Hoeflea sp. 108: one gene and its partner. The protein of the gene in region 2 binds, or shares a complex with, the protein of the main gene of each other region. Links are inferred from orthologs where the notes say so. Each region holds a gene or a part of one and is shown on either strand. Other genes may lie near its edges.

Evidence for each region.
Region 1: the proteins of B015_RS0110625 (region 2) and smc are in contact, whole or in part, in a crystal structure (PDB 3ZGX), measured with the Bacillus subtilis proteins. The link is inferred for Hoeflea sp. 108 from one-to-one orthologs.

Annotation. Positions count from the first base shown.
Region 1 is NZ_KB890024.1:1,279,190-1,290,358, forward strand. What follows is about bases 3,267-7,325. They hold smc (chromosome segregation protein SMC), read left to right. Parts: upstream 3,267-3,666; coding sequence 3,667-7,125; downstream 7,126-7,325. Other genes in these bases: B015_RS0106345 (DsbA family protein), read left to right, coding at 3,267-3,606; B015_RS0106355 (glycosyltransferase family 25 protein), read right to left, coding at 7,165-7,325. Outside these bases: B015_RS0106325 (site-specific DNA-methyltransferase), read left to right, coding at 1-280; B015_RS0106330 (HAD family phosphatase), read right to left, coding at 440-1,051; mutY (A/G-specific adenine glycosylase), read right to left, coding at 1,055-2,167; B015_RS0106340 (DUF721 domain-containing protein), read left to right, coding at 2,226-2,723; more of B015_RS0106345, read left to right, coding at 2,866-3,266; more of B015_RS0106355, read right to left, coding at 7,326-7,944; B015_RS0106360 (TetR/AcrR family transcriptional regulator), read right to left, coding at 8,106-8,651; B015_RS0106365 (efflux RND transporter periplasmic adaptor subunit), read left to right, coding at 8,806-9,996; B015_RS0106370 (efflux RND transporter permease subunit), read left to right, coding at 9,993-11,169. UniProt on the Bacillus subtilis protein: Required for chromosome condensation and partitioning.
Region 2 is NZ_KB890024.1:2,176,185-2,181,112, reverse strand. Bases 2,137-4,928 are described here. They hold B015_RS0110625 (ScpA family protein), read right to left. Parts: upstream 4,037-4,928; coding sequence 3,236-4,036; downstream 2,137-3,235. Other genes in these bases: nagZ (beta-N-acetylhexosaminidase), read right to left, coding at 4,103-4,928; scpB (SMC-Scp complex subunit ScpB), read right to left, coding at 2,505-3,239; B015_RS0110635 (ABC transporter ATP-binding protein), read right to left, coding at 2,137-2,466. Outside these bases: twin-arginine translocase subunit TatC, read right to left, coding at 1-360; Sec-independent protein translocase protein TatB, read right to left, coding at 357-1,076; B015_RS0110640 (twin-arginine translocase TatA/TatE family subunit), read right to left, coding at 1,109-1,327; more of B015_RS0110635, read right to left, coding at 1,363-2,136. UniProt on the Bacillus subtilis protein: Participates in chromosomal partition during cell division. May act via the formation of a condensin-like complex containing Smc and ScpB that pull DNA away from mid-cell into both cell halves.

The DNA of each region.
Region 1 (11,169 bases), 890 kb from region 2 along the record:
GCCGCGGGTCGCCTTTATCAGCCTGATCGACATGGGCCTGCTGGCCCCTGGCGCCAAGCTCTATGATGCCAAGAAACGCCATTCGGCCACGGTTCGCGCCGACGGCACGCTGGTGGCCGGCGACAATGCCGGCTCGATCCATCGCGTCGGCGCCGCAGTCCAGGGGTTCGATGCCTGCAACGGCTGGACCTTCTGGCACTATGAGCGGGCAGGCGGTCTCACCCAGATCGACGAACTGCGCCGCATCGTTCGCGTCGGCATGGAAAAGGCAGGGGCATAACCACCCATGCGATCACCGGTCGCGCCTCATAGTCAGGCGCGACGGATCAGGCTCCATGGCTTGTGCCATCTGGCCCTTCAGGAACTCAAGCGGTCCTGTAAAACAGTTTGAAATTCTTGGCCTCGCGGCTTCGGATTTCGTTGGTCGGTCGGTTTCCAGTCACCGCCCGATCCCGAGACGCTCGAGGTCCGCCTCGAGCGTTTTGGCGTTTGTGAACAGCACTGCCTGCCAGCCGGCGTCGATGGCGGCGTTCACGTTCTTCTGGCTGTCGTCGATGAACAGCGAGGCTTTCGGGTCGAGTCCGAAGGTCTCGACATGCAGGTCGTAGATGCGGCGGTCGGGCTTGATCAGGCCGACGTCACCGGAAACCGTCACGCCGCGCGGCGTCTCCAGGAACGGGAAGCGGCCGCGTGCTTCGCGGAACGTGTCTGACGCCCAATTGGTCAGCATGGTGACGTCGTGGCCGGCAGCGACCAGGCTCTCCATCAGCGCGACGCTGTCTTGGTAGTGATGCGGCACCATTTCGTGCCAGTTTTCGCGGAAGGCACGGATGTTCTTCTCGTGCTCGGGATGTTCGACGATCAGCAGGGCTTCGGCTTCTTCCCAGGTGCGACCGCGGTCCTGCTCGATGTTCCAGTCGCTGGTGCAGACATTGTCGAAGAACCAGCGCCTCTGGACCGGATCGGGGATGATGCGGCTGAAGGGAAGGTCAGGGTCGTAGTGGATCAGCACCTTGCCGATGTCATAGACGATGTGGCGGATCTCGCTCATTCCCTAGCGTCCTCTTTTCGTTGCACCCGGTATGGCAGCTTCGATGACTTTTTTCATGACGGTTGGCAAGGCTTCGCCATTGAGCTCGTGGGCGGACGACCAGAAGTGGCCGTCGAACTCGACGCGCTGGGGCAGATCTGCCCGGAATACGTCGAGGTCGAGCGCAAAATGTGTGAAGACGTGGTTGATGCTGCCGGCGCGCTGCCACCTGGCGGGGAAGGGCGCGCTCTCTGTGCCGGTGGCGCCGTCGATCCGCGCCGTCCAGCCCGTTGTCGGCACCTCGGTCATGCCGCCCAAGAGGCCCTTGCCGGGGCGTTTGCGCAGCAGCACCGAACCATCCGATGTGACGGCGACGAAGGCGGCGCCACGCCGCTGCGGCTTCTCGGCCTTGGGCGGCTTGACCGGATAGAGTTCGGGATCGCCATTGACGATCGCGCTGCAGTCCTCGCGCAGCGGGCAGAGCATGCAACGCGGCCGGCGGGGTGTGCAGATGGTGGCGCCGAGGTCCATCATCGCCTGGGCGAAGTCGCCGGGACGAGATGCTGCGAGCATGCGCTCGACATGGGCGCGGATTACCGGCTTGGCCTCGGGCAGGGGTGTTGCGATCGAAAACAGGCGCGTGACGACGCGCTCGACATTGCCGTCGACCACGGCCGCCGGTCGGTTGAAGGCGATGGAGGCGATGGCTGCAGCCGTGTAGGGACCGATGCCAGGCAATTCGCGCAGGCCGTCTTCGGTGTCGGGAAAGCGGTTGTCGTGTTTGGCGGCGACCGTTTCGGCACAGGCCTTGAGGTTACGGGCCCGCGAATAATAGCCGAGCCCCGCCCAGGCCTTCATCACATCCTCTGCATCCGCCGCGGCGAGTGAGCCGACGTCCGGCCATTTTTCGAGGAAGGTGCGGAAATAGGGTTTGACCGCTTCGACCGTCGTCTGCTGCAGCATGATTTCAGACAGCCAGACGCGGTAAGGATCGGGTCGCAGGCCTTTGGCCAGCTCCCGCGGCGGCATCCGCCACGGCAATTCCCGGTGGTTTGCGTCGTACCAGGCGAGCAGGCCCGAGGCGATCCGGATGTCTGCGTCATCGGCATGCTTGCGGGTCTGTGCTGGGGATGCCATTGGTGGTCGGAACTGCCTTCGGCGTTACATGTCGACAAGGTTATCTCTGGAGCACGACATGGCAGGTAAAAGGTGGACGGGCAATCCCGTCCCGGTCAGCGATCTCGCCAGCGCCATCCTCGATCCCGTGCTGCGCAAGCGCACCGGCATATCGGTGGGGCTCGTCCAGTCCTGGGAGGAGATCGTCGGGCCGCGCTTGGCGCTGAACTCGCGGCCGGAGAAGATCCAGTGGCCGCGCCGGATGCACGAGGACGATCCGTTCGAGCCGGCGGTGCTGGTGGTTGCCTGCTCGGGGTCGGCGGCACTTCATCTGCAGCACGAAACCGGCGAGATCATCGGCCGGGTCAATTCCTTTCTCGGGTTCAACGCGATTGGCCGCATCCGCATCGTCCAGAAGCCGGTTTCGCGGCATGCGGGCCCGGTCCGGCCGCGCCTGCGCAAGCTCACCGATGCCGAGCAGTCGAAGATTGCCGGAACTGTAAGCTTGATCGAAGATGAGGGGCTGAAGGCATCGCTGGAGAAGCTGGGTGCGACGATATTGGCCTCCCGCAAGTAGAAATGCCGGGAATCTCGCGCTTTCGTGATTGAAAGTGCGGAAATTTGCGATTGGTTTGGGGACAGCCATGCCTTAATTCGCGCCAACTCTCGCCTTCACGTAAATCCGCATTGCAAAATCCAACCATCGTCAGGTGATTCGTATGTTCCCTTCCATTTCCCGCAGGACCGCACTTACCGGGCTGGCAGCCGTTTCGGCCGCAGCACTGCTCTCCGCTTGCAGCGACTCCGGCGAGGAAGCCAAGGCGGCGACGCCGAAGCCTGCCGAACCTGCGACGCCTGCAGCCCCGGCCACCCCGGCGACGCCTGTCCAGGCGGTGAAGGCTCCCGACGCGCAGGGCACGGTCGACATGGCCAAGCTGCTCGAGGCCGGCACGCTGCCCGATATGGTGCTCGGCAAGGCCGACGCGCCGGTGACCATCGTCGAATACGCCTCGATGACCTGCCCGCACTGCGCGCATTTCCACGAGACGACGCTGCCGGCGCTCAAGACCAAGTACATCGACACCGGCAAGGCGCGCCTGATCTACCGCGAGTTCCCGTTCGATCCGCTGGCCGAAGCGGGCTTCATGCTTGCGCGCTGCTCGAAGGACAACTACTTCCCGATGGTCGACGTGCTGTTCAAGCAGCAGTCGAACTGGGCCGCTTCGCAGAACCCGAAGGACGCGCTGCTTCAGATTTCCAAGCTGGCCGGCTTTACACAGGAGTCGTTCGAGGCCTGCTTGACTGACCAGAAGCTTCTGGACGATATCAGGGCTGTGCGCGCCCGCGGCGAGAAGGATTTCAAGGTCGACTCGACGCCGACCTTCTTCATCAACGGGAAAGTCTACAAAGGGGCGATGACGATTGACGAAATGTCGGCGATTATCGACGGCATGCTCTGATAGGTTCGCAGCGCCGAAGCGGATGAGCTTCGGCGCTCCCTTTTGCGCGGGTTGGCGCGGATGAAGTTTTCGCGCCTCCGCCTTCTCGGTTTCAAATCCTTCGTCGAGCCCGGCGAGTTCGTCATCGAACGCGGCCTGACCGGCATCGTCGGGCCGAACGGCTGCGGCAAATCCAATCTGGTCGAAGCGTTGCGCTGGGTGATGGGCGAAAGCTCATACAAGAACATGCGCGCCTCGGGCATGGACGACGTCATCTTCTCGGGTTCGGGCACCCGGCCGGCACGTAACACCGCCGAAGTCACGCTTTTCCTCGACAACACCGACCGCACCGCGCCTGCGTCCTTCAATGACGCCGACGAACTCCAGGTGTCGCGCCGCATCGAGCGCGAGGCCGGTTCCGTCTATCGCATCAACGGCAAGGAAGCCCGCGCCAAGGACGTGCAACTTCTGTTCGCTGATCAGTCGACGGGTGCACGTTCGCCCTCGATGGTCGGGCAGGGGCGTATCGGCGAGCTGATCCAGGCCAAGCCGCAGGCGCGCCGCGCCCTGCTCGAAGAGGCGGCAGGTATTTCCGGCTTGCACACGCGCCGCCATGAGGCGGAACTGCGCCTGCGCGCCGCCGAGCAGAACCTGGAGCGCCTTGACGATGTCGTCGGCGAGTTGGAAGGCCAGATCGAGAGCCTGAAGCGCCAGGCGCGCCAGGCGTCGCGTTTCAAGAACCTGTCGGCCGACATCCGCAAGGCGGAAGCGACGCTGCTGCACCTGCGCTGGACGCTTGCCAAGACGCAGGAAGGCGAGGCGCAATCGGCGCTGGCCGTCGCGACTTCGCTCGTTGCCGAACGTGCCGCCTCCCAGATGGCGGCGGCCAAGGATCAGGCGATCGGCGCCCATAAGCTGCCTGAGATGCGTGAGGCCGATGCCTCGGCAGCCGCGACCCTGCAGCGGCTGTCGATTGCCCGCTCGCAGCTCGAGGAAGAGGCTGGCCGCATCAATTCGCGCCAGAGCGAACTTGATCGCCGCCTGCAGCAGCTCGATGCGGACATTGCCCGCGAGCAGCGGATGATCGGCGACAACGCCGCGATCCTGTCGCGGCTTGATGCCGAAGAGCGGTCGCTGCGCGACGAGAACGACGGCGCGGCCGACCGCGAGGCGGAGACCCGCGCGGCACTTGACGAAGCAATGGCGACGCTGGCCAAGACCGAGGCCGAGCTTGGCCGGGCGACCGCCGAGCGCGCCGAGGCGGCTGCGGGACGCAGCCAGGCCGAACGCGCCATGCGCGATGCCGCCGAACGCCGCGACCGTTTTGCGCGCCAGCTCGCCGAGCTTGACCGCGAGGCCGGCGAGATCGCTGCCCGGATCGCAGCACTCGCCGATCCGGCTGAAAAGCGCATGCTGGCCGAAGCCGCCCAGGAAGCGCTGGAAGAAGCAGAATATGCCGCGGCCGAGGCTGAACGCGCGGTTGGCGAGGCGCGCCAGGCAGAAGCGGCATCCCGCCAGCCGCTGCAGGAGGCCAAGGCCGAGCTCGCCCGCATCGAGACTGAGGCGCGCACGCTGGCCAAGATCATCGCCGCCGTATCGGGCGATGCCTATCCGGCAGTGCTCGAGCAGATCGGCGTTGACCGCGGCTTTGAGACCGCACTCGGCGCTGCCCTCGGCGATGATCTCGAAGCAGCGCTCGACAGCGCAGCACCGGTGCACTGGAGCGGCGCCAAGCCGGCGCCGACCGATCCGAAACTGCCGGCGGGCGCCAGCAGCCTTGCCGAAATGGTCCGCGCTCCGCAGCAGCTGGCACGCCGCCTTGCCCAGGTCGGCGTGATCGATGCGGCCGACGGCCCGCTGCTGCAGCCATTGTTGGCCCCGGGCCAAAGGCTCGTCAGCAAGGAAGGCGCCCTGTGGCGCTGGGATGGGCTGACGGCAAGCGCCGATGCGCCGACCGCGGCAGCGCTTCGTCTTGCCCAGAAGAACCGCCTGGCCGAACTCGATGCCGAGGCGATTGAGGCTACGCTCATCGTGCGCGCTGCCGAGGAAGCACTGGCGCGCGCCGAAGCTGCCGTGCGCGAAAGCGCTGAGGCCGAACGGCTGGCCAGACAGGCGGGGCGAGACGCGCAGCATCAGGTGAGTGCGGCGCGCGATGCGCTCGCCCAGGCCGAGCGGGCCGCTGGCGAATTGAGCAGCCGTCGCGCAGCACTCGATGAGGCACGCAGCCGCGTTGCCGATTCGCATGAGGAAGCGCATGCCGTCTATGTCGAGGCGGAGGACATGCTTGGCGCTGCCGCCGACCTCGGCGATCTTCAGCAGCGTCTCGACCAGCTTTCGGCTTCGGTCGCACGAGAGCGCTCGGCCCTGGCCGATGCGCGCGCCGTCCATGATGGCCTGAACCGCGAGGCGGAAGCGCGGTCGCGCCGGCTGGGTTCGATCGGCGCCGAACGCCAGAGCTGGGTGCTGCGCGCCGAAAGCGCGGCCGAACAGATCGAATCCCTGACCGAGCGCCGCGAGGAAGCCGGAGCCGAGCGCGAGGCGCTTGCGGAGGCGCCGGATGAACTGGACGCGCGCCGTCGCTCGCTGATGTCGCAGCTCAACCAGGCAGAGGCGCAGCGCAAGGAGGTTTCAGACCGCTTGCAGGAAGCCGAGGCCAAGCAGGCTGTGCTCGACAAGGCGGCGACAGCTGCCATCCAGGGGCTTGCGGAGGCCCGCGAGGCACGTGCGCGTTCGGAGGAGCGGCTGACCGCTGCCGACGAGCGCCGTCGCGAGATCGAAGCGCGCATCCAGGAAGTGCTGAACACGGCTCCCCATCTCGTCATCCGCCACACCGGCCTCGAAGCCGACAGCCCGATGCCCGACCCGGTCGAGATCGAAAGGACCCTGGAGCGACTGAAGCTGGAGCGCGAGCGCCTGGGCGCCGTCAATCTGCGCGCCGAGGAAGAGCAGAAGGAACTGTCCGAGCGGCTGGAGGCGATCGTCTCCGAGCGCGAGGACATCATCGAGGCAATCCGCAAGCTTCGCCAGGGCATCCAGGGTTTGAACCGCGAAGGACGCGAACGGTTGCTGGCCGCGTTCGATCTGGTCAACGGGCATTTCAAGCGGCTGTTCACGCATCTCTTCGGCGGCGGCACCGCCGAATTGCAATTGATCGAGTCGGAAGATCCTCTCGAGGCCGGCCTCGAAATCCTTGCCCGCCCGCCCGGCAAGAAGCCGCAGACTATGACGCTTTTGTCCGGCGGCGAGCAGGCGCTGACAGCGATGGCGCTGATCTTTGCGGTGTTTTTGACCAATCCGGCGCCGATCTGCGTGCTCGACGAGGTCGACGCGCCGCTCGACGATCACAATGTCGAGCGCTTCTGCAACCTGATGGACGAAATGGCCGCTTCGACGGAGACGCGTTTCGTCGTCATTACCCATAACCCGATCACCATGGCGCGCATGAACAGGCTGTTCGGCGTCACCATGGCCGAGCAAGGTGTGAGCCAGCTGGTTTCGGTCGACCTGCAGGCGGCCGAGGCCCTGCGCGAGGCCAGCTAGTCAGGAGCGATCTCCGCCGCCTCTGATACAAGGTCAGCCCTATGAGCTGCGTCCGGCCTTTTTCAGCGTGAGGCAGTAGTCTTTGCGGTGACGCCGATAATTGAGTTTGCGCAAACCGGTGTGCGCAAGCCCTTTCAGCGAAATCACCCAGCTTCGCTGCTTCCTGACCTCGAGGCGTTCGGGTTCGATCAGGCTGCCGCCGAGTTCGTGCCCAATGTCGGCGATGAGGTTGGGCTGCACGGACAGCACCCGTAGTTTGAGTTCCCAGAAAAACTTGATGTCCTCGTCGATCTGCCGGAATACCGTCGGACGGCGCAGCATGCGCTGGGCACCGCGGCGTGTGATCAGGTAGCCGACCATGCCGGCAGTTGGGCTGCCATGCGAGACGATTTTGACGTCGCCTACAGGTATCGACTCCACGACAGGTCGTTCCTGGAAGTCGAACAGTTTGAGGATGTCCCACACGACCGGCGCCTTCATCAGCGCCTTGACGCGGCTGGCGAACCTGCCGGGGTCGATCAGATGGAAGTCGTCCTCAAGGATCAGCGCGACCTTGTGATCGGTTGCGAGGAACTCGCCCATCGCCTTGCGGTGGCTGGCATAGGCCGCCACTTCAGCCGGGGCTAGCGGACGCTTCGACTTTCGACGGTTTTGCCTTGCGTCATAGATTGCGGCGACTTCAGGAGACTGTGTGGTGAGCCCGTCGACGAAGGTGAAGGGCCAGGCAAGCGCTTTGAGTTGCGCCCGGGTCGAATTGCGACGGGGGCCGGATTCTGAATCCACGGTCACGACCAGCGTGAGCGGCTCATTAAACTGCATATAGCGTCTCTCTCATGAATGAGGACTACTAGAACTACACGCAGTATTGGGCAGGATAGCCACGTGAATGACGACAACCTCATATACGCTCAGGTTGCATCATGTCAAATGTATACAAACTATTTATTGCATTAGAAAGGGCTTTTTCAACTCGCTCTGATTTATCCCCTGCCTGCCTCGTCGAGCAGGTATGAAATCGCCATGTCGCGTTCGTCCTCATGGAGAATGTCCATGTCGAACAGGTTCATGCTGCGCAGGCCTTCGATGACGAGGAACGCCACGAGCAGCTTGGCCGTATCGGGGTTTTCCGCCTTCAGCCGGTCGAGCAGGTTGCGCTTGAAGTCCCTGACCGGATTGAGGAAGTCAGGGTCTTCGGACAGTGCCGCCAGCACCCCGGCGGCCGAGGGCTGATGGTGCTGGCATTCTTCAGCGGAGAGTTCGATATAAGCGGCAAGGCTGTTGGGGGAGGCCGCACCTTGGTCTGCCGACTTGGCGGCAAGGGCCTGTTCGAAGCTCTTGAGATATTCCTCGACCAGAGCCTGCATCAGCTTCGCCTTGGAGGGGAAGTTGTAGAGGAGGCCGCCCTTCGACACGCCGGCGCGCTGGGCGACAGCGTCGAGCGAGATGTTGCCCGGGCCGACGATATCGGCCAGCTCGGCTGCGGCGGCGAGGATCTTCTCGCGTGAACTCGGTCTGTGACCAGACATGACGGTACCTCCAATGCCGTTCACTTTATCGTGGATTGACAATACCGTCCAGACGGTACAGTAAGCGCGCTGCCCTTGGGTTTTTCCCAAAATGGGTTCATTGTGCACCGCAACCCGTCCGGGTGTGTGCGGTTCCAAACGACTGGGGTCTCCTTTGATCAAGCGCTTCATCATCGCTATCGTGCTGCTCGTCCTCGTTTGCGGCGGTATCGTCGGCTTCAACATCATGCGTGACAACGGCATCAAGCAGTACTTCGCCAATATGCCCGTTGCGTCGGTTACGGTTGCGACCACGAAAGTCGAGCCGGGTCCATGGACACCGGGCATCGAAACGATCGGTACTGTCGGCGCCTCGCAGGGCGTGGACCTGACGGTCGAGGCGACTGGCATCGTCAAGGAGATCAAGTTCGCCGCCAATCAGCGCGTCAACAAGGGTGACGTGCTGATCCAGTTGGACGATGCCGTTCAGCAGGCGGATCTGGCGGCGGCCAAGACCCAGGCCGATCTCGACCAGCAGGCGCTCGACAGGGCAACCGAATTGCGCCGCCGTGGCGTTGGTTCCGACGTGACGCTGGATGCGGCGCGGGCAACGGCCTCTACCTCGGCTTCCCAGGTCCAGAAGCTCCAGGCCGTGCTCGACCAGAAGCAGTTGCGTGCGCCGTTCTCCGGCACCATCGGTATCCCGAAAGTCGATATCGGACAGTATGTCGCTCCCGGCAACGTCATTGCTACGCTGCAGGATCTCGAGACGATGCGCGCGGATTTCGCCGTTCCGGAGCAGCAGCTCGCTCAGCTGAAGATCGGACAGCCGGTCAATTTCGGCGTCTCGTCCGACAGCATGCCGTTCAACGGTTCGGTCATTGGTATCGACCCCAAGGTCGACCCGCAGAGCCGCCTTGTTTCGGTCCGCGCCGAGATCACCAACCCTGAGGGCAAGCTGAGCCCGGGTCAGTTCGTCCGCGTCCGTGTCGAGCTGCCCAAGGAAGATAATGTCGTCGCGGTTCCGCTGACGGCGCTGACCTCGAGCCTCTATGGCGACTTCGTCTATGTCGTGCGCCCCGCTGAGAAGCCCGAAGCGCAGGCGTCGGCAGCGCCGGCAGCGCCGGCTGCTCCGGCCGCGGCAGCAGACGCCAAGCCGGAAGCCGAGCAGGCGCTGGCCGTCAAGCAGATCTTCGTCAAGGTTGGCCGCCGCTCGCAGGGCCGCGTCGAAATCCTCGAAGGCGTCTCGGGCGGCGATGAACTGGTGGTCGCAGGCCAGAACAGGCTTTCGAACGGCACCCCGGTCAAGATCGACAACACGGTTTCGCCCGTACCCTCGACCGATGCGAAGGCGGCCACGAAATGAGTTTCTCTGACATCTTCATCCGGCGCCCCGTCCTCTCGACGGTCCTCGCCTTCATGATCCTGCTCCTGGGTTTCCAGGGCATTTTCAATCTGTCAGTCCGGCAATATCCCGAGGTCGAGGAGACGGTGATCACCATCACCACCGTCTATCCCGGCGCCAGCGCCGACCTTATCCAGGGCTTCATCACCGCACCGATCTCAGCCGCTGTGTCGACGACCGAAAACGTCGACTACGTGACGTCTCAGAGCCGTCCGTCGACCAGCATCGTGACCGTGCAGATGAAGCTCGGCTCCAATCCCGACACCGCGCTGACCGAGGTCATGTCCAAGGTCCAGCAGGTGCGCGGCCAGTTGCCGAGCGACGCCAAGGATCCGACGATCGTCAAGGGCACGGGCATGCAGTTCGCCATCATGTACCTGGCGATGCAGAACCCGAACATGAGCGCCGAGGAGCTGACCGAATACATCCAGCGTGTCATCCGTCCGCGCATGTCGACCATCGAGGGCGTTGCCGAAGTCCAGGTTCTGGGCGCGGCCAACTATTCGATGCGTGTCTGGATCGATCCGGTGAAGCTCGCGGCACGCGGCCTGACCGCAGCCGAAGTGCTGCAAGCCATCAACGCCTCGAACTTCCTGTCGGCCCCCGGCAAGACCAAGAACGAGTATGTCACATACTCGATCACCATGAAGTCGACGCTGCAGACGCCTGAAGCGTTTGCCGAACTGCCGCTCAAATCCGAGAACGGCAATGTCGTGCGTCTGCGTGACGTCGCCAATGTCGAACTCGGCGCCGAAAGCACCGATACGGTCGTCAACTTCAACGGCGAGCCGGGCACCTTCATCGGCATCTTCCCAACACCGTCGGCGAACCCGCTTAACACTGCTGCTGCGGTCATCAAGGAACTGCCCGGCATCAGCGCGAGCCTGCCCGAAGGCATGACCATTACCATGGTCTACGATTCGACCGAGACGATCAGCGCCTCCATCGACGAGGTCTTCAAGACCATCGCCGAAGCCGTCGCCATCGTCATCGTCGTCATCCTGCTCTTCCTCGGCTCGTTCCGTTCGGTGCTGATGCCTGTGGTGACCATCCCGCTGTCCTTGATCGGTGTCTGTTTCATCCTTCTGATGATGGGCTATTCGATCAATCTGCTGTCGCTGCTGGCCATGGTGC
Region 2 (4,928 bases):
CAGGAAGGCGGCGCGCTCGTTCTTGTAGAGACCGGGTGCGATGAACTTGTAGATCTGCATCGCGATCAGCGGGAACGCGATGACAAGGCCACCGAACATGGCGAGCTTGATCTGCGTGAAGAAGAATTCCTGCGGCGCGGTGTAGATCAGTTCGACCTTGTGCACATCGAGCCCGGCCCATCTCGTCGCCCATTTGAACGGGATGACGAGCAGGTTGAACAGGTGCTTGGCAAAGAAGAAGCAGACCAGGAAGGCGACGAAGAAGCCGCCGATGGACCAGATCAGGCGCCTCCTGAGCTCGATCAGGTGCTCGATCAGCGGGGCCGATGACTTTTCGATCTCGTCGTCTTCGGCTGTCACGAGGCTCTTCCTGCTTTGGTCGTCTTCTTGGCGGCGGCCTTTGCCGCCGGTGCCTTGGCGACAGTGGCCTTTGCAGCCGCGGCCTTGGCAGCCGCAGCCTTGGGGGCCGGGGCCGACTTGGCGACCGCTGCGACGGTTTTGGTCTTGGCTGCTGGCTTCGCTTCAGCGGCGGGCTTGGCAGCAGACTTCGCCTTGGCCGGGGCCTTTGGCTTGGTCGATTTGGCAGCCTCGGCCGCAGCAGGCGCCGCCGCTGCCGGGACCGGTGTCGAGCGTGTTTCGGGCGCCGGGAACACAGGCGGTGCCGGCATGGCCTCGGGTCCGGCAACGCCCGGCATTGCGGTTGCGCCGTTCTTCAACGGCTCGGCCGCATGCACCGCGTCGTCGGCAGGAGGCGGAGGCGCGGGCTGCGTCGGCTTCATGGCCGAATCGATGCCGGCGCGCACATCGGCGGCAGCCTGCTCGAAAGGATTGAGCTGCCGCTTGATTTCGTTGACGGGATTGAGGCCCCTGAGCTCGTCGACCGACTTCTTGACGTCGTCCAGCTCGGCTTCCTTGAGCGCCTCGTTGAACTGGCGCTGAAAATCGCTCGCCATGGAGCGCGCCTTGGCCGTCATGCGGCCCATGGTGCGCAGCATGCGCGGCAAATCCTTGGGGCCGACGACCACGATCATGACGATCGCAATCACCAGCATTTCGGTCCAGCCGATTTCAAACATGTCGGTGCGATCCGGCTAGCAAGAGCCAGGCATCAGCTCTTGCTGGCCTTTTCCTTGGTCGAGTTCACGGTCTCGTCGGAGCGATGCTCGACAGTCTTGGAGTCTTCGGCATCGTCGTCCGACATGCCTTTCTTGAAGCTCTTGATGCCCTTGGCCATATCGCCCATCAGCTCAGGGATCTTACCCCGGCCGAACAGAAGCAGCACGACGACCAGAACGATCAGCCAGTGCCAGATTGAAAAGGATCCCATTGAACTCTCTTTCGAACTGTTTCCCTGCGAATGATCTAGGCTCTTTCGCTTCCGGATTCAAACACTAGAACATCGGCATTCCGAAGCGACAGCCATATATCACGAGCTTTTGCGGACAAAGCGCCGCAGCGGGTGCGTGCCCTGACCGGTGTCTCGGCGCCCGGAACAGCTAGCTCCAGCAACTCCACCACGCCGAGATAGCGCCGGGAGATGATGCGGGCCTGGATTTCGCCTTCTGTCTCGCTGACATCGATGCCGGTGAGGCGGACTGCCACGGAGACCTGGGCGCCATCGGCAATCTCGGTTTCCACCTTGCCGACAGGCGTTTCGGCAACGCCATTTCTGACGCGCGCAGAAAAGACGTTCAGCTCGGAGAAGAAGCCGGCGACGAACAGGTTGGCCGGACTGAGGTAAAGATCCTCCGCCCTGCCCGTCTGCACCAGCTTGCCGTCCTTCAAGAGCGCGATGCGGTCGCCCATGCGCATCGCCTCTTCGGCGTCGTGGGTAACGACAATCGCGGTGGCGCGGCTTTCGCGCAGGATCGCCAGAGTTTCGGCGCGCACCGAATCCTTGAGGCGCGAATCGAGGCCGGAAAAAGGTTCGTCCATCAACAGCACCGCAGGCCGCGGCGCGAGCGCGCGGGCCAGCGCCACGCGCTGCTGCTCGCCGCCCGACAGCGCATGCGGATAGTTGTCGGCATAGTGCTCGAGGCCGACGCGGGCGAGCGCGATCAGCGCTTCTTTCCTGCTCTCGTCGCGCGACAGCGCGGTCAGTCCGAAACGGACATTGTCGAGGATCGTGAGATGTGGGAAGAGCGCGAAATCCTGGAAAACTAGGCCTATCGAGCGCTGCTCCGGCGGCAGGAACACCTGGGGACCGGCGATCTCCTTGCCGTTGAGCAGCACCCTGCCCGACGATTGCGCCTCGATGCCGGCGGCGATCCTCAACAGGGTCGTCTTGCCGGAACCGGACGGGCCGAGCAGGCACAGTACCTCGCCCGGCTCGGCGGCCAGGCTGACGTCACGCAAGGTTTCCGCGCCATTGGCGAAGGAATGGCGAATGTTCTCGAACGCCAGACGCGCTGCAAAGGTCACGCCCGCCGTCACGCGAGCTGCTGTCTGGGCTTTGTCGGTCGTCACAGATGAACCTCCGGGGGCCGGTTCCTCACCGGCGCCGGTCAATCATCTGTGACACGAGGTGTCAACAGGCCAAGCTCCTCGAGGTCGATGTCCGTCAACGGATCCTCGTCCTCGGTGAGCTGGTCCGGGTCGGCTGGCGGCAGTGGCACCGAGAAGCCGGGCGGCATGCGTGACGACAGGAGCCCCGCCCCCTTGAGCTCGTCGATGCCAGGCAGATCGCGGATTTCCTCGAGGCCGAAATGGTCGAGGAACTTGTCGGTCGTGCCGTAGGTCACGGGCCGGCCCGGCGTCTTGCGGCGGCCGCGCATACGTACCCACTCTGTCTCCATCAGCGTGTCGAGTGTGCCCTTGGAGGTTTCGACGCCCCTGATGTCCTCGATCTCGGCGCGCGTCACCGGCTGATGATAGGCGATGACCGACAGAACTTCGAGCGCCGCACGTGACAACTTCTTCTGCTGGACCGTGTCGCGACTCATCAGGAAGGCGAGATCGCCTGCCGTGCGGAAGGCCCAGGAATCTGCGACACGAACGAGGTTGACGCCGCGGCGCTCGTAAATGCGCTGCAGTTCGGCCATGGCCGCCGGCACGTCGACGCCTTCAGGCAGGCGCTGCACCAGCTGGCGCTCGCTCACCGGCTGGGCGCTGGCAAAGACGATCGCCTCGGCCATGCGTACGGCCTCTGCCAGATGCATCCGGGCCGCAGGATTGCGTTCGACGGTTTCGCCGTCCTCGTTGTCGACGGCAAACGGAACAACGTTCGAGCCCTCGGTCATGACGCACCTTCGGTCTGTCGGGCCGCATGATGACGGTCGCGCAGGTAGATCGGCGCAAACGGCTCATGCTGCCGGATCTCGATATGGCCCTCGCGCACCAGCTCCAAGCTGGCGGCAAAGGAGCTGGCGATCGCCGTCGGGCGTTCCTCCGGACGGGTGGTGTAGCGGATCAGGAAATGGTCGAGCGCGGTCCAGTCGTCGAACTGGCCGATCAGGCGCGTCAGGATATCGCGCGCCTGCTTGAGCGACCACACACCACGTTTGGCGATCTGCACGTTGGTGATGGCCTGACGCTGCCGCTGGCCGGCATAGGCGCTCAGCAAGTCATAGAGCGACGCCGAATATTCGTTGCGCTTGTCGATGATGACCATCTCCGGCGCGCCGCGCTGGAAGACGTCGCGACCGAGCCGGTTACGGTTGACGAGCCGGGCGGCTGCATCGCGCATCGCTTCGAGGCGCTTCAGGCGGAACTGCAGCACGGCAGCCATTTCCTCACCGCTCTCGCCCTCTTCACCCGGTTGCTTCGGGATGAGGAGCTTGGACTTGAGGAAGGCGAGCCACGCCGCCATCACCAGATAATCGGCGGCAAGTTCAAGCCTCAGCGCCCGTGCCTGCGAGACGAAGGACAGGTACTGCTCGACAAGTGCGAGGATCGAAATGCGCGAGAGATCGACGCGTTGGCTGCGTGCCAGGTGCAAAAGCAGATCGAGCGGACCTTCGAAGCCGGCAACGTCGACAACCAGCGCCGGATCGTCCGACGTGCGGTCGTCAGGCGCCTCCGCCCACAGGCGGTCCATCGGTGCGGGCTTTGCAGCCTTGCTTTCCAATGCTTCCGCCAAGATCCGTGCCTTCTCCTTGAGAGGCTATGCAACTGCCTCGAAATAATGACCGAATTCTGCCCTGATCGATGCCTCGTCGTGGCCATCGCCCGCCGTGATCGCCTTGAGCGCCCTTTCCGCGCGTTCGAGCGGCTTGCCCATGAGCGGAATTGCACGTGAAGCGATGCCTTGCATCTCTTCCATCACCCCGTTGCAGTGAAGGACAATATCGACGCCTGCCGCAAGGATTGCCGCCGATTTTGACGGGAAATCCCCAGAAAGTGCCTTCATCGACGTGTCGTCGCTGACCAGCAGGCCGTCGAAGCCGATTTCGCCGCGCACGATCTCCTCGATCACCTTGCGTGAGGTGGTGGCCGGCGCCTCGGGATCGACGGCGTCGAAGATGACATGCGCGGTCATCGCGATCGGCAGATGATTGAGCGCCTTGAAGGGCGCGAAATCATGGGCACGCAGCTCATCGAGCGGCGTGTCGACGCGCGGCAGCTCGAAATGCGTGTCGGCAGTCGCCCGGCCATGGCCTGGAATGTGCTTCATGACAGGCAGGACACCGCCGGCCAGAAGCCCTTCGGCAGCAGCAAGCCCGAGGGCGGCCACCGTCGCCGGATCGCGTCCGTAGGCGCGCGCGCCGATCACGTCGCTCGCGCCCTCCACCGGCACGTCGAGCACAGGCAGGCAGTCGGCAGTGATGCCGTAGCGAGCAAGGTCGAAGGCATGGAGGCGCGCATGCAGCCAGGCAGCCCGCAGCCCCGCCTCGCTGTCGCTCTGATAAAGCGCGCCGAGTGCGCCACCGGCCGGATAGTTCGGCGCCAGCGGCGGACGCAGTCGCTGCACCCGGCCGCCCTCCTGGTCG